One region of the Dactylosporangium sp. CA-139114 genome, then DNA from elsewhere that is predicted to be linked to it. Evidence: riboswitches for the same ligand, from Rfam matches in the RefSeq annotation. Region 1 holds a riboswitch; each other region holds the start of a gene.
What was found. A riboswitch is a leader RNA that binds a small molecule or an ion and turns the genes downstream of it on or off. The one in region 1 is predicted to bind cyclic di-AMP.
Positions count from the first base shown of each region.

Region 2: linked by a shared signal. The riboswitch ahead of ACQP2P_RS00385 (NlpC/P60 family protein) and the one ahead of ACQP2P_RS05480 (NlpC/P60 family protein) in region 1 are both predicted to bind cyclic di-AMP.
Region 3: linked by a shared signal. The riboswitch ahead of ACQP2P_RS13945 (NlpC/P60 family protein) and the one ahead of ACQP2P_RS05480 (NlpC/P60 family protein) in region 1 are both predicted to bind cyclic di-AMP.

Region 1 is NZ_CP192080.1:1,207,274-1,214,496, reverse strand. Features, by position in the region: gene ACQP2P_RS05500 (branched-chain amino acid ABC transporter permease) at 1-178, opposite strand, end outside; gene ACQP2P_RS05495 (AMP-dependent synthetase/ligase) at 175-1,968, opposite strand; gene ACQP2P_RS05490 (ABC transporter ATP-binding protein) at 1,965-2,732, opposite strand; gene ACQP2P_RS05485 (ABC transporter ATP-binding protein) at 2,815-3,549, opposite strand; cyclic di-AMP (ydaO/yuaA leader) riboswitch at 3,850-4,011, shown strand; gene ACQP2P_RS05480 (NlpC/P60 family protein) at 4,076-4,957, shown strand; gene ACQP2P_RS05475 (methyltransferase domain-containing protein) at 5,021-5,800, shown strand; gene ACQP2P_RS05470 (Rv0361 family membrane protein) at 6,193-6,606, shown strand; gene ACQP2P_RS05465 (sigma-70 family RNA polymerase sigma factor) at 7,166-7,223, opposite strand, start outside.
Region 2 is NZ_CP192080.1:77,670-84,892, forward strand. Features, by position in the region: gene ACQP2P_RS00360 (cytochrome D1 domain-containing protein) at 1-834, shown strand, start outside; gene ACQP2P_RS00365 (pectinesterase family protein) at 919-1,944, opposite strand; gene ACQP2P_RS00370 (hypothetical protein) at 2,218-3,150, shown strand; gene ACQP2P_RS00375 (class I SAM-dependent methyltransferase) at 3,307-3,936, opposite strand; gene ACQP2P_RS00380 (LamG-like jellyroll fold domain-containing protein) at 4,134-4,979, shown strand; cyclic di-AMP (ydaO/yuaA leader) riboswitch at 5,088-5,220, shown strand; gene ACQP2P_RS00385 (NlpC/P60 family protein) at 5,232-6,230, shown strand; gene dcd (dCTP deaminase) at 6,260-6,838, opposite strand; gene ACQP2P_RS00395 (MarR family winged helix-turn-helix transcriptional regulator) at 6,819-7,223, opposite strand, start outside.
Region 3 is NZ_CP192080.1:3,066,036-3,073,258, forward strand. Features, by position in the region: gene ACQP2P_RS13925 (SMP-30/gluconolactonase/LRE family protein) at 1-720, opposite strand, end outside; gene ACQP2P_RS13930 (STAS domain-containing protein) at 827-1,174, opposite strand; gene ACQP2P_RS13935 (SpoIIE family protein phosphatase) at 1,176-3,626, opposite strand; gene ACQP2P_RS13940 (alpha/beta fold hydrolase) at 3,630-4,430, opposite strand; cyclic di-AMP (ydaO/yuaA leader) riboswitch at 4,958-5,102, shown strand; gene ACQP2P_RS13945 (NlpC/P60 family protein) at 5,110-6,108, shown strand; gene ACQP2P_RS13950 (HEAT repeat domain-containing protein) at 6,160-7,223, shown strand, end outside.

The DNA.
Region 1 (7,223 bases):
AGAAGCCGAGCGGGCCGGCGAGGTACGTCACCAGCACCGCCCCGGCGAGCATGAACGACGGCTGGGCGAACGAGATCACCCGCGTCGCCTTGTAGATGATCACGAAGCCGAGGCCCAACAGCGCGTACACGCTGCCGGTGCCGATGCCCCGCAGCACGCTTTCGAGCAGATCCTTCACGCGGGACTCCGGTACATCTCGTCGACCTCGGCGCGGAAGGCCTCGACGACCGCGGCGCGGCGCACCTTCTGCGTGGCGGTCAGCTCTCCGCTCTCGTGGTCGAGCTCCTTGGGCAGCAGCCGGAAGGCCTTGAGCCGCTCGACCGGCGCGCGGCCGGCGTTGACCTCGTCGACGATGCCGCGCACGAGGGCCAGCACCTCCGGCTTGCCGGACAGGTCGCGGTAGGTGGTGTAGACCAGGCCCCGCCGCCGGGCCCAGTCGCCGACGGTCTCCAGCTCGATGCCGACCAGCGCGGTGAGGAACGCCCGGCGGTCCCCGACGACGACGGCCTCCCTGATGTACGGGGAAGCCTTGAGCGCGTTCTCCAGCTCGCTGGGCGCGATGTTCTTGCCGCCCGCGGTGATGATGATGTCCTTGGCGCGGTCGGTGATGCGCAGGTGCGTGCCGTCGAGCACCCCGATGTCCCCGGTGCGCAGCCAGCCGTCGGCGGTGAGCGCCGCGGCGGTGGCGTCCGGGTCGGCGTAGTAGCCGGCGAACGTCCCCGCGTGCCGGGTCAGGATCTCGCCGCCGTCGCCGATGCGGACCTCGACCCCGGGCTGGGGCTCGCCGACGGTGCCGAGGCGGATGCGGCCGGGCCGGTTGGCGGTGGCGATGGCGGCGTTCTCCGTCATGCCGTACACCTCGTGCATCGGCACCCCGATGCCCATGAAGAACCGCAGCACCTCGGGCGCGACGGGGGCGGCGCCGCTGGCCGCGTACCGCACGTGCCGCAGCCCGATCCGCTCCCGCAGCGCGCGGTAGCAGCACAGCCAGCCCAGCGCGTAGCGCAGCCGGCTGCCGGGGGTGTGCCGCCCGCCGTTGGCGGCGAGGGTGGCCCCGATGTCGTCGGCGACCCGCAGCCACAGCCGGGCGTTGGCGCGCTTGAGCCTCGACGCGCCGGCGATGCGCGTGGTGACGCCGGCGAGCATCTTCTCCCAGATGCGCGGGACCCCGAAGAGGATCGTCGGCTGTACCTCGCGCAGATCCGCCTGCACGGTCGCGATCGACTCGCCGAAGTGCACGACCACGCCCGTGGCCGCGCCGAGCCACACGGTGAAGACGCGCTCGGCCACGTGACACAGCGGCAGATACGACAGCAGCAGGTCCCGGGGGCCGGGCGGCGGATCGGTGAGCCCGCCCTCGCCGCGCAGCACGCCGACGGCGAAGTCCACATTGGACACGGTGAGCATCGCGCCCTTGGGCCGCCCGGTCGTGCCGGAGGTGTAGACGAGCGTCGCCAGGTCGCCGGGCTCGGCCGCGAGCTCGAGGTCCTCCTCGCAGACGCCGGCGAGCAGGTCGCCCCAGAAGAGCAGGCGATCGTTGCCGTACCGGTTGCGGATGCCCTTCGGATCGAGGTACACGATCTTGAGCAGTTGCGGGCAGTCCCCGAGCACCGCCAGGGCCTTGTCCACCTGCTCCTGGTCCTCGGCGATGAGCACCTTCGCGCCGCAGTGGGCCAGCAACCGGCCGATGTCGCCGGCCGGGCTGGTCGGGTAGAGCCCGACGGTCGCGGCGCGCAGCGCCACCGTGGCGACGTCGGCGAAGAGCCACTCGGGCCGGTTCTCGGACAGGATCGCGACCCGGTCGCCCGGCTCGACGCCGAGCCCGCGCAGCGCGTGGGCGACCGACCGGGCCGTGTCCCAGTACTGCCGCCAGGTGATCTCGCGCCAGATGCCGCGGTGCTTCTCCCGCAGCGCGACCGCGTCCGGGGTCCGCCGCGCCCGATCGCGGACCAGGGTGGCGATGGTCATGCCGCCTCCCCCAGGTAGGCGCGGATCACGTCGGGGTGCCGCTGGACCTCTTGCGGCGTGCCGCACGCGACCGGCGTCCCGAAGTCGACCACCAGCACCCGGTCGGCGAGGTCCATGACCAGGCCCATGTCGTGCTCGACGAGGATCATCGGGATGCCCAGCTCGTCGCGAATGTCGAGGATGTACCGCGCCATGTCCTCGGTCTCCTCGAGGTTCATGCCGGCGACCGGCTCGTCGAGCAGGAGCAGCCGCGGCTGCATGGCGAGCGCGCGGCCCAGCTCCACCCGCTTCTGCACGCCGTACGGCAGCAGCCCCACCGGCATCCGGCGCCACGGCGCGAGCTCGAGGAAGTCGACGATCTCCTCGACCCGGGCCCGGTTGGCCAGCTCCTCGCGGCGGGCGCGGCCGAGCCAGGCGATCGCGGCCAGGGTGCCGTAGCGCATGTGGTGGTGCCGGCCCAGCATCAGGTTCTCCACGACCGTGAGCTGGCGGAACAGCTCGACGTTCTGGAACGTGCGGGCGACGCCGAGCCGGGCGACGCGGTCGGGGCGCGCGCCGGTGATGTCGGTGTCGCCGAGCAGGACCCGGCCGTGCTGGGGGCGGTACACCCCGGAGATCACGTTGAAGATGGACGTCTTGCCGGCGCCGTTGGGGCCGATCACCGCGAAGAGCTCGTCGGCGCCGACGCTGAAGTCGACCCCGTTGATCGCCTTGACGCCCGCGAAACTCAACCGCACGTCTCTGAAGCTCAGCACATCACTCACGACGCCACCTCCGCAAGCTCCGGTGCCGCCGCGAGAAAGCTGTGCTTATGGTGAGCGGCCCCTCCGCTCCGCTCCGGACCGCTCACGACAACCACCGCTTCCGCCGCTTGTAGTGCTTGACCTCGCGGAACGAGTGGGCGGCGTGCGAGCCGAGGTAGAACTCGCGGATGTCGTCGTCGGTGAGCAGGTCGGCGGCGGGCTTGTCGAGCACGACCTTGCCGTTCTCCAGCACGTATCCGTGCTCGGCGACGGAGAGCGCCATGGCCGCGTTCTGCTCGACCAGCAGCACGGCGGTGCCGGCCCGGTTGATCTGCACGATCAGGTCCCGCACCTGCTCGACCATGCGCGGGGCCAGGCCCAGGCTCGGCTCGTCCAGCAGCAGGTACTTCGGGTCGGACATGAGCGCCCGGCCCATCGCGAGCATCTGCTGCTCGCCGCCGGAGAGGTAGCCGGCCACGGCCGCGCGCCGCTGCTTGAGCACCGGGAAGAGCGCGTACATGCGCTCCATCGCCTCGGCCGCGCCGCGGCGGCGGGTGTGGGCACCCAGCCGCAGGTTCTCCTCGACGGTGAGCTCGGCGAAGGTGCGCCGGCCCTCCATCACCTGACTGATCCCGCGCCGGACGATCGCGGCGGGGCGCAGACGGTGGACGGGAGTGTCGCCCAGGGTGACGCAGCCGCGCGTCACGGCCCCGTCGTGGACGCCCAGCAGGCCGGACAGCGCCCGCAGCAGCGTGGTCTTGCCGGCGCCGTTCGCGCCGAGGAGGGCGACGATCCGGCCCTCCGGGACGGCGAGGCTCACGCCCCGCAACACCAGCATCACATCGTCGTAGACGACCTCGAGGTTCTGGACCCGTAGCACGTGCGGACCCCCGAACTATTTGCACCGGCGGTGTAAGAAGTTAGGAGTATTTAACCCGCTCCCGCGTGAGAATCAAGCCCCGAATCTGTAACCGTCCGGCACCGATGTCACGGTCCGGCACGGGTGGCCAACCGGCGGTAATCCGGACTTTTGGGGTAATAGATATTGAGCGGGACGCACGCCTTTCGCCCGGCGGATGCTCACGTTAAGTTAGGCGCTGGCCTGCCCGGCAGTCCGTCATCCACCCCGGATGGCACCGGGCAAGCGCCGCCGAATCGAGCTCCGCGCGCACCCACTCCGGGCGTGCGCATCGAGCCGGGGACCCATACCTCTGGGGTGAATCCGCAACACTGCGGTAGGGCGCTCTCTCTTCCCGCCCGAACCCGTCAGCTAACCCGGTAGGCGGTCGGTGCAGAAGGGTCTCCCCTTGTCCACTGGACATCGTGCCCGCCGTTCGGCGCTACGGACCCTGCTCATCGGGTTCGTGTCACTCGCTGTGATGGCACCCGCCACGGTCGCACACGCCGACCCGACGCTCGCCGAGATCGAGGCCCAGCTCGACAAGCAGAACGACGAGCTCGAGCACACGATCGAGGCCTGGAACAAGATCAACTCCGACCTGGCCACCTCGCAGACCAGCGCGAAGGCGCTCGAGGACGGCGTGGCCAACGCCAACGCCGGCGTCGAGCAGATCGCCATCGCCGCGTTCAAGACCAACGGCAGCCTGCGCAACCTCAACCTCGTCCTCAACGCGACGTCGTCGGGCTCGCTCATGGACCAGCTGTCGATGCTGCAGCAGATCACGCGTCAGCAGCAGAAGGAGATCGACGACTACAAGGCCGCCAAGGCCAAGCTGGACGAGACGATCGCGGGCCAGAACGCGCAGAAGGCCGACCTCGAGAACAAGCGCAAGCAGATCGAGGGCGACGTCAAGAAGCTCCAGGACCTGCAGAGGAAGGCGGCCAACGCGGGCGCCAAGAAGGTGGCGTACAACAGCGTCAAGGCGCCACAGGTCGACGACGCCACACGCCAGAAGGTCATCAACTTCGCCTACGCGCAGCAGGGTGAGCCCTACCACTGGGGTTCGGCCGGCCCGGACCAGTGGGACTGCTCAGGGCTGACGATGATGGCCTGGAAGCAGGTCGGCGCGAATCTGCCGCACGTCGCCGCGGACCAGTGGAAGGTCGTGCAGCACATTTCCGCGTCGGAGGCCCGCCCCGGTGACCTGGTCTTCATGAACAACCTCGGCCACGTCGGCATCTACGTCTCGCCAGGCCGGATGATCCACGCCCCGCATACGGGCGACGTGGTGCGGGAGGCCAACATCAGCGGCAGCGTCTACGGATACGGCCGCGTCAAGATCTAGGCTCCCGACGACGATGTGCAGGGCCGCGGATCGCGACGATCCGCGGCCCTTCATCATTGGGGCATGGCGTCCTGGGATCCGCAGCAGTACGAGCGCTTCGCCGACGAGCGCGCCCGGCCCTTCCGCGAGCTCGTGGCCCGCATCCCCACCACGTCCGCGGTCGCCGTCGTCGACCTCGGCTGCGGCCCCGGCACCATGACCGCCACCCTCGCGACCCGCTGGCCGGACGCGGCGATCCTCGGCCTCGACTCCTCGCCGGCGATGATCGCGGCGGCCGCGGAGCACCGCAGCGCCCAGCTGACCTTCCAGCTCGCCGACGCGGCCGAGTGGCGGCCCCAGCGCGGCTCCCTCGACGTCATCGTGGCCAACGCCTCGCTGCAGTGGGTCGGCGACCACGAGACGCTGCTGCCGCTGTGGGCGGCGGCGCTCGACGACGGCGGGACGCTCGCCTTCCAGGTGCCGCTCTCCTTCGACCCGGGCATGGTCGCGGTGGCGGCGCGGGAGCGCTGGGCACCGCTGCTGGGCGGCGCCTCGGGCACCACGGGACCGCGCTCGGCGTCGCCGGTGCTGGGCGCGGCCGACTACGTACGGTTGCTGTCCGGGGCCGGCCTGACCGTCGACGCGTGGGAGACGACCTACTACCACGTGCTGCCCGGCGAGGACCCGGTCTTCGAGTGGTTCAAGGGAACCGGCCTGCGGCCTTACCTCGACGCCTTGTCCGGGGCCGATCTGGAGGAGTTCACGGCGGATGTCAAGGAGCGAATGCGGCAGCTGTACCCGCGCGAGCCCTTCGGCACGATCCTGCCGTTCCCTCGCCTCTTCGTCGTCGCCCAGCGCGCCTGAGACTCCCGGCTCGCGGCTCGCGGCTCCCGTTTTCGCGGCCCTCGTTTCGCGGCTGGCGGCTCGCGGCCGTCGTTTCGGGGCTGGCGGCTCGCGGCCCTCGTTCGCGGCCTTCGTTTCGCGGCCCTCGTTCGCGGCCCTCGTTCGCGGCCGTCGTTTCGCGGCCCTCGTTCGCGGCCTTCGTTTCGCGGCCTTCGTTTCGCGGCTCGCGCCTCGCGGCTCGCGCCTCGCGGCTCGCGCCTCGCGTTCCGCGGCTACGGCCCTGGGCATGGCCGCTCGCACGTGCCGACCGCGCCGTGACGTCGTTCCCATTCGCGCGGATCGTCGCGCATCGGGCATGACCTACGTCAAATGGTTTACATCAGGACCTGATCGCGATTCATACGCTGAGGCGCGTGAGCAAAACCTGGAAGATCATTATTTTCGGCGCGATCGGCCTCTTCGTGCTCTGCTGCGGAGGCGGCGTCGCCGGAATTTTCTTTGTCGTCAACGGCTCCACCAAAGAACCCAAGGCCGCGACCGGGGACTTCCTCACCGCGCTCGAGACCGGCAGGACCCAGGCCGCCTACGACCTGCTGTGCTCTTCGGCGCAGCAGCAGTACGGGCCGGAGACCTTCGAGGCGTACGTCAAGAAGGACCCCATCACCGCCCACGACATCAGCTGGGGCGGCTCCTACAGCAACAACAACGGCAACGAGAGCGCCTCGATCGACGCCAGCGTGACCTACCAGAACGCCGGCAAGTCCAGCCACACCTTCGACCTGATCAAGGAGAGCGGCTCCTGGAAGGTCTGCGGCGACCCATTCTGAGGCCGCTCGCCTCATGGCCGTCTTGAGGGCCGCGGAGCCGTCCAGTTCCGCGGCCCTGAGCCATGCCCCGCCACTCGCTCCGCTGCTCAGTCCGCGCCGCCACCGCAGCTTCGCCGCCGCCGCAACTTCGCTGCTCGGTCCGCGCCGCCCGTAACTTCGCCGCTGTTCGGTGCGCGCCATCGCCGCAGCTTCGCCGCCGCCACTCGGTCCGCGCCGCCGCCGCAACTTCGCCGCTGTTCGATTCGCGCCATCGCCGCAGCTGTTCGATTCGGCCCTCCGCAGTAGCTTCGCCGCCGCTCGATTCGGGCCGCCGCCGCAGCTTCGCCGCCACCGCTCGGCTTCGCGCCGCGCCGCCGCCGTAGCTCCGCCGCCGCTCGATTCGCGCCGCCGCCGCAGCTTCGCCGCCGCCGCTCGGCTCGCGCTGCGCCGCCGCCGCCGTAGCTTCGCCGCCGACCGAGTCCTCGCGCCTCCGGCGCCGCTGGTGCAGTCTCGCGGCGCGAAAAAGCCCCGGGTCCGCTCCGACCCGGGGCTTGCTCGTCTTGGGGGATGTCGCTGCTTGCTAGGCGGCCTGCAGGCCCTCCGCCCGGGCCAGCTCACGCAGCCGGCCGAGCGCCTGA
Region 2 (7,223 bases), 1.1 Mb from region 1:
ACGGTGACCGACGAGCTGGGCGCGAAGGCGACCACGAGCCAGCAGATCACGCTGCAGTCCGTGACCCGCTGGTTCGCGATGCTGTCGGCCAGCAACCTGCGGTACGTCTCGGCCGAGGGCGCCGGCGCGCAGCCGCTGGTCGGCGACCGGACGACGGCCGGGCCGTGGGAGACGCTCGCGCAGATCGACGTGGGCGGCGGCGTGGTGGTGTTCCGGGCCACGGTCAACGGCAAGTACCTCACCGTCGACGCCGCCGGCAAGCTGACCGCGAATGCCGCGGCGGTCGCCGACGCGTCCCGGTTCAAGATCGTCACGGGCGGGAACGGGCTGTTCAGCCTGCTGTCGGTCTCCAACAACCGGTATGTCAGCGGCAACAACGGCTCCGGCCCGCTGACCGCCGACCGTGCCGCCATCGGCCCGTGGGAGCAGTTCTACGCGACGAGGTCGACGTATCGGCAGTTCATCTCGCTGAGCAACTACAGGTACGTGACGGCGGAGAACGGCGGGAACTCTCCGCTGATCGCCAACCGCGACGCGCCCGGCCTGTGGGAGAGCTTCGACGAGATCGAGGCCGGGGACGGGTACATCGCCCTGTTCTCCCACGCCAACCAGCGCTTCGTGGTCGCGGAGAACGGCGGCAACGCCCCGCTGGTCGCCAACCGCACGGCGGTCGGCCCGTGGGAGAAGTTCTCCGTGGAGCCCGGCTGGAACGGCAGCGCCATGCTGCGGGCCGGCGCGAACAACCGCTATGTGACGGCGGAGAACGGCGGCCGCTCCGCGCTCATCGCCAACCGCACCGCGGCCGGGAGCTGGGAACAGTTCACCGGCCTGTGAACGGAAGGGGCGCCCGCGGTGCGGGCGCCCCTGCTCACATCGGGCCGGTCGACCTAGACCTTGGTGCCGTAGTCACCCGGGTCGCTAGTGGATCGGATTCCAGCCGTCGGAGCCGGCGAGGTACGCCGTCGGGGTGTACTGGGCCGCGGTCGAGGCGCTCATCTGCGGCCGGTTGCTGTTGACCACGGCGCCGGCGCCGGTGCTGCTGTACTCCGTGAAGCGCGCGCTGCGCCACGAGAAGCCGGACATGTCCGTCCACGGGTCGTCGCGGATGTGCGCGTCCATGCTCACGCCGCGATAGAGCACCTGCGCGATCGCGTTCACGTCGCCGCCCGGGTGCCAGGGCCGGCCCAGGTAGACCGTCTTGGCCGGCGCGTTGCTGGTCAGGTGGGTGCCCCAGAACAGGAAGCCGTACTTGTTGCTGACGTTCGTCGCGGCGGCGGTGATGTAGCCGTTGTTCGACGACGAGCCGCGGGTCAGCGAGCGAACCTCGCCGTTCTGGAAGACCATGGTGCCGGCGCCGAAGATGAAGTCGACGTCGCCCTCGACGTAGGAGTTGCGCACGTACAGCCGGCGCACCGCCGTTCCCGAGGTGTTGACGAGCAGCGTGTCCTGGTTGCCGAGGATCCGCACGTTGCTGAACTGCACGCGGTCGCCGGAGGTGTTGACCGCCACGGCCTGCTCGGCGCTGAGGTTGTGCGCGGCCTCGTCAAAGTCGTTGGACATGGTCAGGTTGGACACGGTGGTGTTGGCGGCCGCGATGGTGACGGTGGCGCTGCCGGCCGTGCCGTAGGTGCTGCCGTCCGGCTTGGTGAGCCCGGCCGCGTGCCCCTCGACGATGACCACGGCGGTGGCGGCCGACCCGGTGCCGACCAGGCTGATGTTCGGCTTGTTGGACGGGATGCTCACCGTGCCGCGGTACGTGCCGGGCTTGATGTTCACCGTGTAGGTGCTGCCGCTGTTGGCGGGGGCGGCGTCGATCGCGGCCTGGACCGTGCGGTAGTTGCCGGAGCCGTCAGCCGCCACGGTGACGGTCGTGGCCGCGAACGCCGGCGTCCCGCTCGCCGCCACGACACCGGCGGCGATGAGCAGGATGCTCCCTGTGCGCATGTGTCCTCCCAGGGCATCGAATCCAGAGCAGTCAATGCTCAACGCCTGACCATCGATGAGGCAAGCGCTTTCCTGGGTCACACCGAGCGGAGGCCTCGCGGCGATGAAACTTTCGCGTGTTGGGGGAGTTCGCGGCGGCAGCGTCACCGCCGAGGCGGGCGGCAACCAGCCGCTGATCGCCAACCGCGCGGCGATGGCGACTGGGAGCAGTTCTGGTTGATGTCTGACACCGCGGTGCTCAGGTTCGGGGCACCGGTGCCGATGGACGGGGCCGTGACCGTTCCGCACCTCCCGCCCGACTACGCCGGCTGGGCACACGTGCCCACCCAGCCGGCCGCGCCGCCTCCACCCGCGCCCGTGTCCGCGCCGACCGAGTCCGAGGCGTCCCGAACGCTGACCCGGATGGCCGCCGGCGCCGCGGGCGTCCTGGTTCTGGCGCTCGGCACCGCCATCGCGGTGCGGCCCACCGACGGGTCCCCGGCCGAGGCGGCGTGGCGGCCCAGCGGGATCACGCTCGCCGAGTGCCAGGCCCGCATCGCGGCGCCGGCCAACGTCCTCAGCGGTCAGGAGACCTGCGACTACCCGCAGGAGGAGCGCGATCGCGCGGCCGGGGCACCCGCGGCGGACCCGAAGGACCCCGTGTACGCCGGTGTGGTGCTCGCCGTCGGGCTGCAGTCCGACAACCGCGGCTGTGCGACCGGCGCGAACCGGCCCGTCGTGACGACCGTGTATCCGGTGCTGTCCGCGACGGTTCCGGCCGCGCCCGGCGTGCCGCACGTCGAGACCGCGTTCCAGCTCCAGGGCCTCGACGGCCCCATCCCGCAGGAGGGCGAGCAGTTCGGCGGCGACGGCAACTGGCCGGAGCACACCACGGCGCTGCCGATCGAGCGGATCGGGCCGCTCGGGCACGGGGTGTCCTACCGCTGGCGGGTCCGCGCCACGCCCCCGAAGGTCGCGGCCGCGGGCTGGTCGCGGTGGTGCGAGTTCACCGTCGCGCGGGCGGATCTGCGGCTCGACGAGTACCACACCTACCGGGTCACCCTGCCCGCCGAAACGTGGCGCGGGATCCTGGATGCGCTCGGACCGGCGCTGCCGCACGTCAACGGGTACTCGCCGCCGCACGGGCCGATCGAGTCGGCGGTGCGCGACACGAGCGGGTCGCGGTCGGCGGACCAGGTGATGGTCGCGATGGACGGCCGGCGCTAGAGCGGGGTCATGGACGACCTGGCGCAGGTGGCAACCCAGCGGAGCACGGCGGCGTGGCCGCTCGCCGACGCGCTCTCGGCCGGCCTGGGCGGCCCGGAGCGCGTCACCATGGGCTTCCCGCGCCGCTAGGAACCACCAATCGCCGGCGTCGCCGGCTCAGGGTCTGCGGGCGAAGATGGCCGCGCCCGGGGACTTGGTGTGCTGGTCCAACAACACGGTTGTCTCCACCGTGAAGCCGGCCTCCGTCAGCCACTCGGTCATCCGGGCCGGTTGGCGGCGGTGGACGTTCACTCGCATCGGGTGGCCGCCGTAGCCCTCGGTCTTCAGGCGGGCTCCGTCGCCCGCGTGGAAGCCGAGCAGCAGGACGCCGCCCGGGTTCAGGGCTCGGTGGAAGCCGGCCAGGGCCGGCGGGATCGACTCGTCGGGGATGTGGATCAGCGACCAGAAGGACAGGATGCCTCCGACCGGGGGGAGGGTCAGCTCCGTCATGTCGCCCACCTCGAAGGTGAGCCTGGGGTAGGTCGCACGGGCCAGGTCGATCATGGCCGGGGACAGGTCGATGCCGAAGGCGTCCGCGCCGAGCTCCGCCAGGTGGGCGGTCACGTGGCCGGGGCCGCAGCCGATGTCGGCCACCCGGGCGCCCGGCGGGAGCAGGTCCGCGAACAGTCGCAGGATGGCGGTCAGGTACGGGTCGCTGGTCAAGGCGCCGGTCACGAACTCGGCGTAGCTCTTGGCGACGGTGTTGTAGGAGGCGCGGGTCTCCTCGCGCCATGCGTCGTCGGGCATGGCCGGACACGTTACGCCGAGTGTGGGTTTTCTGGGCCCACGGACGTGGCAGAGAGGCCCGCCAGGGCCGAACGGTGTCTGACGGGAGCAACGGTCGTGCCCCCGGCGGACCGGAGCAATGAATCTTGTAACGCATTGGAGGGAACGCGCTCGAAACGGCCGCGCCGGCGTGGCGATTCGGGGCACCATGCCCGGTTATGCGCCGCCGCCGGTTGTTGCTGTGTGCCCTGCTTGCGTGTCTTGTCGGGCTTGCCGGCCTCGCGGTGCGGCGGGCGTCGGCGCCGCCCGGGCGGAGTGCGGCCGAACCACTGACCGGGCAGTCCGCGAAGGCGCCCGGCATGGGTAGCGCGCCGGCCGTGGCGGTGCCGTCCAGCGGGCCGGCCGGCTCGCCGGTGCACGGGGCCGTCACGGTGCGGTACACCTTCGACGACGGCCTGGCCGAACCGGTCGCGGACGTCTCCGGGCGGCTGGCGCTGCGCTCGCGGCGGGCCGAGGGCGGGCAGCTCGCCACCGTGGCCCACGACGGCGGACTCGCGGTGCGTTTTCCGCCCCGGTGTGAGCATTACGGTGCGCAGAGTTGTGCCCGCGTGATCCTGCAGAGTGCTCCGGCCGGGTTTCTCAATCCCGGTCGTGGACCCATTACGTATGGGGCCAGTGTGCTGGTTCAGCCGGAAGAGACTTCCAAGGGCGCCAATGTCGTCCAAAAAGGGTTCTCGGTCGGTGACAGTCAGTTCAAGTTGCAGGTCGACGGCGAGGCCGGGCGGCCCAGTTGTGTGATTGTCGGCACGCGTTCGTCGAGCATTTTCGTAGCGCTCTCGACACGTTCCGTGGCCGACGGGCGGTGGCACCGGCTCGCGTGTTCGCGCAGTAACTCGCTGCTCACGGTGTCTGTCGACGGGGTTGAGGCGGGGCGGGTCACCATTCCGTCGTCACTGTCGATAGTGAACGACGATCCGCTCTGTATTGGCGGCAAGGGGACTAGCGCGAACAACGATCAGTTTGTAGGGGCAATCGATGATGTGTTCGTCACTCGAATTGCCTGACCTTCGGGACAAATCGGACAACAATTGGATGCCGACTTGTCCATGAGAACCTGGCGCGCCTAACGTGAATTCGCGCCGGCTGGATGTCCGCGCCCACCACGGGCGCGCCAGGCGGCACCGCCGAGTCGATTTCGAGCCGGGGACCCACGTGTTCCACCGGGGTGAATCCGCGAGATCGCGGTAGGGCGACCTTCCCGCCCGAACCCGTCAGCTAACCCGGTAGGCGGCCATGGAAGAAGGAGTATCTCCTCGGTGGAGACCCATCTGAGGTGGACGCGGCGGCCCAACCGACTGGTCCGGCTCCTCGTCGCCACCCTCGGCGGTCTGTCCCTCGCCGTCGGCGTCACCGGCCTCGCGCACGCGGACCCCACGCCCGGCGAGATCGAAAAGCAGATCGACGAGAAGTGGAACACGATCGAGCCCGTCGTCGAGCAGCACAACCAGCTCAAGCTCGAGCTCGCCGCCAACAAGACCAAGCAGAAGCAGCTCGAGGACGCGATCGCGCCGCTGAAGGCCCAGGTCGACGCCGCCTTCGACAAGGTGAGCGCGTTCGCCGTGCTGCAGTACAAGAACGGGCGCATCTCGAAGCTCGACGCGATGCTCACCACGGGGTCGCCGGACACGTTCATCGACCAGATGACGATGCTCAACATGGTGGCCAAGGACGAGCAGGACCGGATCAAGGACGTTCTCGTCGCCAAGCAGCAGTACGACGCCCAGAAGCGTCCCCTCGACGAGCTGATCGCGAAGCAGGCCGAGCAGGAGGCCGCGCTCAATCAGCAGGAGACGCAGATCAACGCCGACATCAAGAACCTGCAGGACATGCGCCTCCAGGCCTACGGCAGCGGCAGCGGCACCGGGTCGCTCAAGCCGGTCGCGTGCCCGCAGCAGTACGACGGGAGCCCCGGCAGCCGGGCCGCCCAGTTCGGATGCCAGCAGATCGGCAAGAAGTACGTGTGGGCGACCGAGGGTCCGAACACGTTCGACTGCTCGGGCCTGACGATGTGGTCCTGGAAGCAGGTCGGCGTCACCTACCTGCGGCACTACACGATGTGGCAGTACCAGGACACCAAGCGCGTCTCGCGGGCCGACCTCAAGGCCGGTGACCTCGTCTTCTTCTACCCCGACAAGCACCACGTTGGGTTGTACGTCGGCAACGGCTGGATGGTCCACGCACCCAACCCCAGCCAACCGGTGCAGATGAAGAAGATCGACTCCGAGCCGATATCCGGATACGGCCGGGTGGCTTAAAAAGGGTGGGCCTTCGGGCCCACCCTTTTTTACTGCGTCGGCCAGGTGCGCCAGTTCTGCCAGGAGCGGCTCGGGGTGGGGCCGCGCTGACCCTGGTACCGCGAGCCGTACACCGCCGAGCCGTACGGGTGCTCGGACGGTGAGGACAGCCGGAAGATGCACAGCTGCCCGATCTTCATCCCCGGCCAGAGGCGGATCGGCAGGTTCGCGACGTTCGACAGCTCCAGCGTGACGTGGCCGCTGAAGCCGGGGTCGATGAACCCGGCGGTCGAGTGCGTCAGCAGGCCGAGCCGGCCGAGGCTGGACTTGCCCTCCAGGCGCCCGGCGAGCTGGTCGCCCAGCGTGATCACCTCGAGCGTCGAGGCGAGCACGAACTCGCCCGGGTGCAGCACGAACGGCTCGCCGTCGTGCACCTCGACCATGGAGGTGAGCTCGTCCTGCTGGATCGCGGGATCGATGTGGGTGTAGAGGTGGTTGTTGAACACCCGGAACCAACGGTCGAGCCGCACGTCGATGCTGGACGGCTGCACCAGCGCTTGATCGAAGGGCTCGAGGCGCAGTTGGCCGGCGTCGAGCTCTTTGCCTAGGTCACGGTCGGAGAGCAGCACCTTCAGAGGTTACCGAGTTGGCTTCGTCGGCTGCCCGGCCGGTGGCGGCCAACGCCTGCTTGGTGACACCGATTGCTACTTCCAGGGCATCTGGGGAGAAATGCGAAAAAGCTTCCCGCATGTGTACTCCCAGAGGCGCGAAAAACTCCGCCGCCAGCGCCCGGGCCTTCGGCTGAATGTGCAGGTGAAGCCGCCGGCGGTCCTCGGGATCGGGCCGCCGCTCGACGTGGCCGGCGCGCTCGAGCCGCACGAGCAGCGCCGTGGTGGCCGCGGGGCTGAGCGAGAGCCGGCGCGCGAGCTCGCCGGGCGTCAGCGGCGTCTGCTCCTCGGCCGCGCGCCAGATGTGCGCGATCGCGTTCATGTCGGTGCGATGCAGCCCGTGCGC
Region 3 (7,223 bases), 1.9 Mb from region 1:
GAACAGCGTCGATCCGCCGAGCGCGCAGGCGAACGCGCCCCGGTCGAGCTCGATGCTCGCCAGCACCCGGCCGCCCTCGGCGACGCGCACGCAGCGGCGGTGGGGCACGTCGGCATACCAGGCGGCGCCCTCGGCGTCGAGGCAGATGCCGTCCGGGACGCCGTCGCCGAGATCGGCCCAGACGCGGCGGTTCGACAGGCCGCCGTCCGCGCCGATGTCGAAGCCGAGCAGGTGGTGCCGGTACGAGTCGGCGACGACGAGCGTGGCGCCGTCGGCGGTGACGGCCATGCCGTTGGGGAACGCGATGTCGTCGGCCTCCTGGCGTACCGACCCGTCCGCCGCGGCCACGAAGACCGTCCCCGGCCTCGCCTCGGCCCCGCGCATCACGTCGAAGTCGACGCGGTTGACGAACACGTTGCCCCGGTGGTCGGCCGCGATGTCGTTCCAGCCCCGCAGCCCCAGGTCGGCGTGCTGGACGAGCGAACCGTCCGGCTCGCGGCGCAGGAGCCGGCCGCCGGCGGAGTCGACGATGAGCAGCCCCCCGCCGCCCGGCGGCCATGCGATGCACAGCGGCAGCGAGGGCACGCGGGCGACGACCTCGCTCGCGCCGTCCCCGCCGACCGCGATGACCTCGCCGGCGGTCCAGTCCGAGCAGTACAGCCGCCCGTCGTGCCAGCGCGGCGACTCCACGAGCCCGAGTCCGTCCATGAGCACCCGCATCGCGTCCCACCCCTTCGCCTCGTCAGGATTCTGCCCCTGACACGAACGACGACCCACCCGGATCGACCATCGAGCGGCCGGTGACGGGACTCGCGGCTCCGCGCGGCTACCGCGTCATCGCGGCGACGGCGGCCTCGACGTCCTCGGTCAGCAGGTCGGGCAGGAAGCCGATGAGGTCGAGGGTGAACCGCACCATGCCGTCGGCCGGGGCGGCCACGCGCACCGGCGCGCCCCGGTCGCCGAAGGCGGTCACCATCCGGTCCAGGCACAGCAGGCCCGCGCTGTCGAGGAAGGTGGTCCCGGTGAGGTCGACGACCACGCCGGTCGTGGCGCGCACGCTCGCGAGCACGTCGCGCTCCACGAGGGGCGCCGTGGCGTGGTCGATCTCGCCGAGCAGCGCGACGACCTCGCAGCCGCCGGTGGAGTACATCCGGACCTGACGCTCACCGCTCATCTCAACGCCCCTCGGCGGCCGCGCGGCGGCGCATCAGGACCGTGGTACCGCCGGTACCGCGGTCGATCACAAGCTCGTCCATGAGGCGCCCGATCAGCGCCAGGCCCCGGCCCCGCCGCAGCGCGGTGCGCGGCGGGCGCCACTGGCCGGTGTCGCTCACCCGCAGGGAGACGGCGTCTCCGTCGACCTGGGCGAGGACCCCCACGGTGCGGGCGTCGTCGTGGCCGTACCCGTGCTCGATCGCGTTCGCGACCGCCTCCGCGGTGGCCAGGACCACCCCGAAGCGGTCGTACTCGCCGACCCCCTGCTCGCCGAGCCAGGCGTCGAGGGCCGCGCGGAAGCCGGCGAGGGCCTGCATGCGCGCCGGGACCTCGACCCGGAACGGCGGCGCGTCGGCGTAGTCCAGCGCCAGCAGGCACATGTCGTCGTGCCCGCCGCCGCCCGGCAGCATCGCGTCGCTGAGCTCGGTCGCGAGCGAGCCCAGCGGCGTCTGCCAGTGCTCGGCGGCCGCCGCCGCGAGCCGGTCCAGGCCGTGGTGGAAGCGCTCGCCGCGGCGCTCGACGAGCCCGTCGGTGTAGAGCACCAGCCGCGAGCCGCGGGGCACGGTCAGCATCGCCTCGCTGCGCGCCCGCCGCGCCGCGGTGGCCCCGAGCGGCCCGGAGCGCGCGCCCCACAGGAAGCTCGACGCCCCGCCCGGCTCCACGAGCAGCGGCGGCGGGTGCCCGGCGCACGCGTACCGCAGCACCCCGCTGTCCAGCGCCAGCTCGGCATACGCGAGCGTGGTCATCTGCCCGGCCGCGAAGTGCGAGACGAAGTCGTCCATGTGCCGCAGGACCTCGGCCGGCCCGTCGTGCGCGGTCGCGAGCGCGCGCACGGCGCTGCGCAGCTGGCCCATCGCGCTGGCCGCGTGCAGGCCCCGGCCCACCACGTCGCCGACGACGATCCCGACGCTCTCGGCCGAGGTCGCGAACACGTCGTACCAGTCCCCGCCCACCTCGAGCGTGTGCACCGCCGGCCGGTACGCGGTCACCACGTGGTAGCGCGGGTCCGCCGGCCAGTCGCCGCTGAGCATGCTGCGCTGCAGGGTGTGCGCCACCTCGCGGTCCCGCTCGGCCAGCCGCGCGTTGTCCAGCGACAGCCCCGCCCGGTCGGCGAGGTCGGCGAGGAACTCAGGCCCGACGTGCCCGGCCCCGGCCACCTCGCCCCCGGCCAGCAGCAGCGTGCCGAGCATCGTGTTGCGCGCCCGCAGCGGCAGCACCAGCGCCCGCGCGCCGTCGATGGTGATCAGCGGGGCCGCCACCGGTGCCGCTCCCGTCCGCCCGGCCGCGTGCACCGAGGCGAGCACGTCGTTGGGGATCGTCCAGCCCCCGCCCGGCCGCGCGGGCGCGGACGCCCGCCAGGCCGGCTCCCCGGCCGGCGCGACGGCGTCGAGGTCGATCTGGGCGTAGCCGGCGACGTCGGGGACGAGCAGCTCCACGAGCCGCATCGCCCGCCCGGTGAAGCCGACGGTCTCGGCGAGGTCGCGGCTGAGCCGGGCCAGGAAGCCCGACTGCCACGCGCGGCGCGTCGTCTCCTCCAGCAGCCGGATGCGCTCGAGGGCCTGCCCGGCCTGCCGGCCGACGGTCCGCATGAGCTCGATCTCGTCCTCGCCGAACGCCTGTGGGCGCGCGGGCTGCGGCTCGCCGGAGCCGGGCCGGTCGGGCGCGAACACGAACGACACCACCCCCAGCACCCGCTGATCCGCCAGCATGGGCGAGACCAGGCGCAGGCCACCGTCCTCCTCGGCGTGCCGGACGACGTCGAGCAGGGCCGCGGCGCGCGCCTCCGGGGCCTGGTCGTCGAGCGAGAGGAGCTCGTCGGCGACGCCGAGCGGGCGCAGCGCGGCCTGCGCCGGGTCGAGCAGCCACACGCGGGTCGCCGAGGCTGCGAACGCCTCGTCGCCGACCCGCACGATCGGCGCGACGATCTCCTCGGCCCGCCCGATCGCGGCGCAGCGCACCACCATCTCCTGCAGCAGCCGAACCCGGGTCGCGTTGCGCTCGGCGCTGCGGCGCTCCTCGAGCAGCTGCCGCTCGTACATCCGGCGCTCCTTCGCGTCGAACACCGTCATCCGCACGAGGGCCTGGCTGCCGGCCGGACCCGCGCGCAGCACCGCGTTGACGAACGCGTCGAGCCGGGAGCCGTCGGCCTTGCGGAACTCGGCCGCCGCCTCCCGGACCTCGCCCTGCAGGTGCAGCAGCGGCGCCAGGTGCGTCTCGTGCCAGATCCGGCTCCCGGCGGCGTAGAACTCGTGCACGCGCCGGCCGGCCAGCTGGTCGCGGCGCCAGCCGGTCCACCGCAGGAACGTGCGGTTCACGCGCACGATGGTGCCGTCCGGCAACAGCGTGAGATACCCGCAGGGGGCGCTGTCGTACAGTTCTTCGGCGTTCTCCTCGGGCAGCGGCTCGGGCACGCGTCAGCCCGTCCGCAGGAAACCGTCGATCGCCGCGAACGTCTCGTCCGGGGCGCTGAGGTGCGGGCAGTGGCCGGTCGCGTCGAGGACGACGAGGGTGCTGCCGGGGATGTTGGCGTTGCAGTACGCCCCCACCTCCCGGGGGGCGATGACGTCCTCGGAGCACTGCAGGATCAGCGTCGGCACGCTCACCTTGCCCAGATCCGCGCGAGTGTCGGAGCGGAAGGTCACCTCGGCGAACTGCCGCGCGATCGCCGGATCGGTGCGGCAGAAGCTGTTGCTCAGCTCCTGGCCGAGCTCCGGCCGGTCGGCGTTGCCCATGATGACCGGCGCCATCGCCGCGGACCAGCCGAGATAGTTGCGGTCGAGGCTCTCCAGCAGCTCGTCGATCTCGCCGGCGCTGAAGCCGCCGTAGTAGTCGTGGTCGTCGATGTATCGCGGGGAGGGGCCGACGAGCACGAGCTTGGCGAACCGGTCCGGCTCGGCGTTCGCCGCGAGCAGCCCGATCATCGCGGCGACCGAGTGCCCGACGAACACGACCTCGCGCAGGCCGAGCTCGTGGAGCAGCTCGAGCAGGTCGTCGGCGTAGGCGCCGAGCGACGTGTACCGCCGGGGGTCGTAGGCGCCGAGATCGGAGTTGCCGGCCCCGACGTGATCGAACAGCACGACGCGATGATCGTCGGCGAACCGCGGCGCGACGAGCCGCCACATGTGCTGGTCGCAGCCGAAGCCGTGCGCGAAGACGACGGCCGGGGCGTGCTCGGGCCCGAGCAGCCGGACGTTGTTACGCTGGACTGCGCTCACGGTCCGTGACGTTACTCGTGCCCGGCGTGCGCGAACAAGGGCCTACATGGCCCGGCGGTGGTGGGCGGCCCGGCGCAATCCGGCCTTCCTGTGCGCATTTCGGCTGCTCGCGCCCGCCGGGTCGATCCGCGGCGGGGGTGGTGCGGGTACACCCGTTCGTTGGAACGTTTCCTCCGCCGCCGGCCCGGCAGTGTCCACTTCGGAGCGTCGCCGGCCCGTCCCCCGCTGCCGCGCGGCCGTGGCGTTGTGTGCGGCATGGAGATGCTTGCGGGCGAGGAGGGCCGTCCCCGTCGAGATCGGCGATCGCCTGAACCGCTGCGCAGCGCTGGACGGGCCGCGGCCGTGATCGGGAGCAATCGGGCGATATCGGTAGCCATCGCCGCAACGTGATCTTTGAGCGAACGTTAAGTGTTGCTTAGGGCGGTTCCGCCGCCGGGATCCCGCCGATACGTTTGGTGCGGCCTGCCAGGCCACAGCCGCTCACCGAGGGCGGCCCGGGCAGGCTCCGCCGAGTCGTACGACGGCCCTGGCAACAGGCGCCGGCGCGTGAGCCGGGGACCCATCCGGGGCTTGCTCCAGGGGTGAATCCGCGACCGTCACGGTCGTGGTAGGGCGAACCTTCTTCTCGCCCGAACCCGTCAGCTAACCCGGTAGGCGGATGCGAAGAAGGACGCTTGCCGTGTTCAACCGACGGACGGCGCTGCGCTCGTTCCTCATCGGAGTGGCGGTCGCGGCGATGGTCGCGCCGGCGTGTGCCGCACACGCCGACCCGACGCACGACGAACTCCAGGCCCAGATCGACAAGGGCAATGCGGAGCTCGAGCACATCGTCGAGGACTACAACAAGATCAACGGTGACCTCGAGGCCACCCAGGCCACGATCAAGCAGCGCGAGACCGACCTGCAGCCGCTCGAGGCCAGCATGGACGCCGCCCGCGCCACCGCCGACCAGATCGCCGTCAACGCCTACAAGTCCGGCGGCAACCTGAGCTCCTGGTCGCTGATGCTGGGTGCCACGTCGTCGGACGGCTTCTTCGACCGCGTCGGCACGCTGCAGCAGATCTCGCGCAACCAGCAGGCCGACCTCGCCAGGTATGCCTCGGCCAAGGCCGGCGTCGACGCCGAGAAGCAGCGCCTCAACGAGACCCTCGCGGCCCAGAGCCGGCAGAAGGCCGACCTCGAGGCGCGGCGCAAGCAGATCGAGGGCAACATCGCCAAGCTCGACGAGATGCAGCGCAAGGCCGACGCGGCCGCGGCCGCCGCGGCGGCGAAGGCGAAGACCCCGGTGAAGACCGCCAACCCGACCACCAACCCGGGACCGCCGCCGGCCGTCTCCGGCGCGGCGGGCAAGGCGGTCAGCTACGCGTGGGCCCAGCTCGGCAAGAAGTACGTCTTCGGCGCCGCCGGCCCGAACACGTTCGACTGCTCGGGCCTGACCATGATGGCGTGGAAGGCGGCGGGCGTCACGCTGCCGCACAACGCCGCGCAGCAGTGGGGCAAGGTCAAGCACATCTCGCGGGCCCAGCTCGCCCCCGGTGACCTGGTGTTCTACAACGGCCTCGGGCACGTGGGCATCTACATCGGCAACAACCAGATCATCCACGCCCCCAACAGCCGGACCGTGGTGAAGGTCGCCCCGATCGACATCGACTCGCTCTACGGCTACGGCCGCGTGTAACCCCACCGGCGGGACCCGAGCCCGGCCGGACACGTCGTAGGATCGCCGCCCATGGATGACGCCGACGTGTTCGCCGGGCTCGATGCCGTCGCGTGGAAGCGGCTGCGGCACGCCTACGGCTGCGCCGCGGGCGTCCCCGCGATCCTGCGCGGCCTCGCCGACCCCGACCCGGCCGTGCGCGAGGTGGCGCTCGACCAGTTCTACGGGGTCGTGCACCACCAGGGCGACGTCTACCGCTGCACCCTCGAGACCCTGCCGTTCCTCACCCGCATCGCCACCACGCCGGGGGTGCCCGGCCGGGCCGCGGCCATCGAGCTGCTGGCGAGCGTCGCCGGCGCCGGTTGGGACCAGCCGCTCGCCGGGCGGACGCGGACGGCCAACGCCACCCTCGCCGCCGAGCGCCCCCGCTTCCTCGCGCTGCTCCACGACGCCGACGCGCAGGTGCGGGCGGCAGTCGTACCGCTCCTGCGCGCGATCTGCGCCGAAGCCCCCGAAGCCACGGTCGGCCTGCTCCGCCGGCACGCCGACGCCGAGCCCGACCCGCTGGTGCGCCGGGCGATCGTCACCGCCGTCGCCGGGCTCGCCACCACCGACCCGGCCGCGATCGCCTGGCTCGAGGGTCTGACGACCGCCGAGCCCGATGCCGGCCTGCGCCTCGGCGCGCTCGCCGCGCTGGCCCGCCTCGGGGTGCCGGCCCCCGCGGAGACGGCCGTCGCGCTCATCGCCGCCGGGTACTCGGTGCCGCCCGCGCCCGCCGCCCCGGCCGGTTTCCAGACCGACACGCTCGTGGGCAAGATCCGGCAGATGCGCGAGCACCTCCACGCCGGGCGCGGGCACCCGCAGATGGACGAGCTCGTGCGCGCGGTCAGCGACGCCTACGGCGACCGGGTGGACGACCGGATCACGGTGCTCCTCGCCGGCCTGCGCTCGGCCGATGCCGAGTGGCAGCTCGACGCGCTGCATCCCGCGAGCAACCTGGTGCACGGCTGGCGCGGGCGGTACACCCACATCCTGCGCCGCATCGCGGACCTGGCCCTGACGGGGGAGCCGGTGGTGCGGCCGCGGGCCGCGGGCGTCCTGGCGGACCTCGGCCGGTTCGCCGCGCCGGTCGCCGA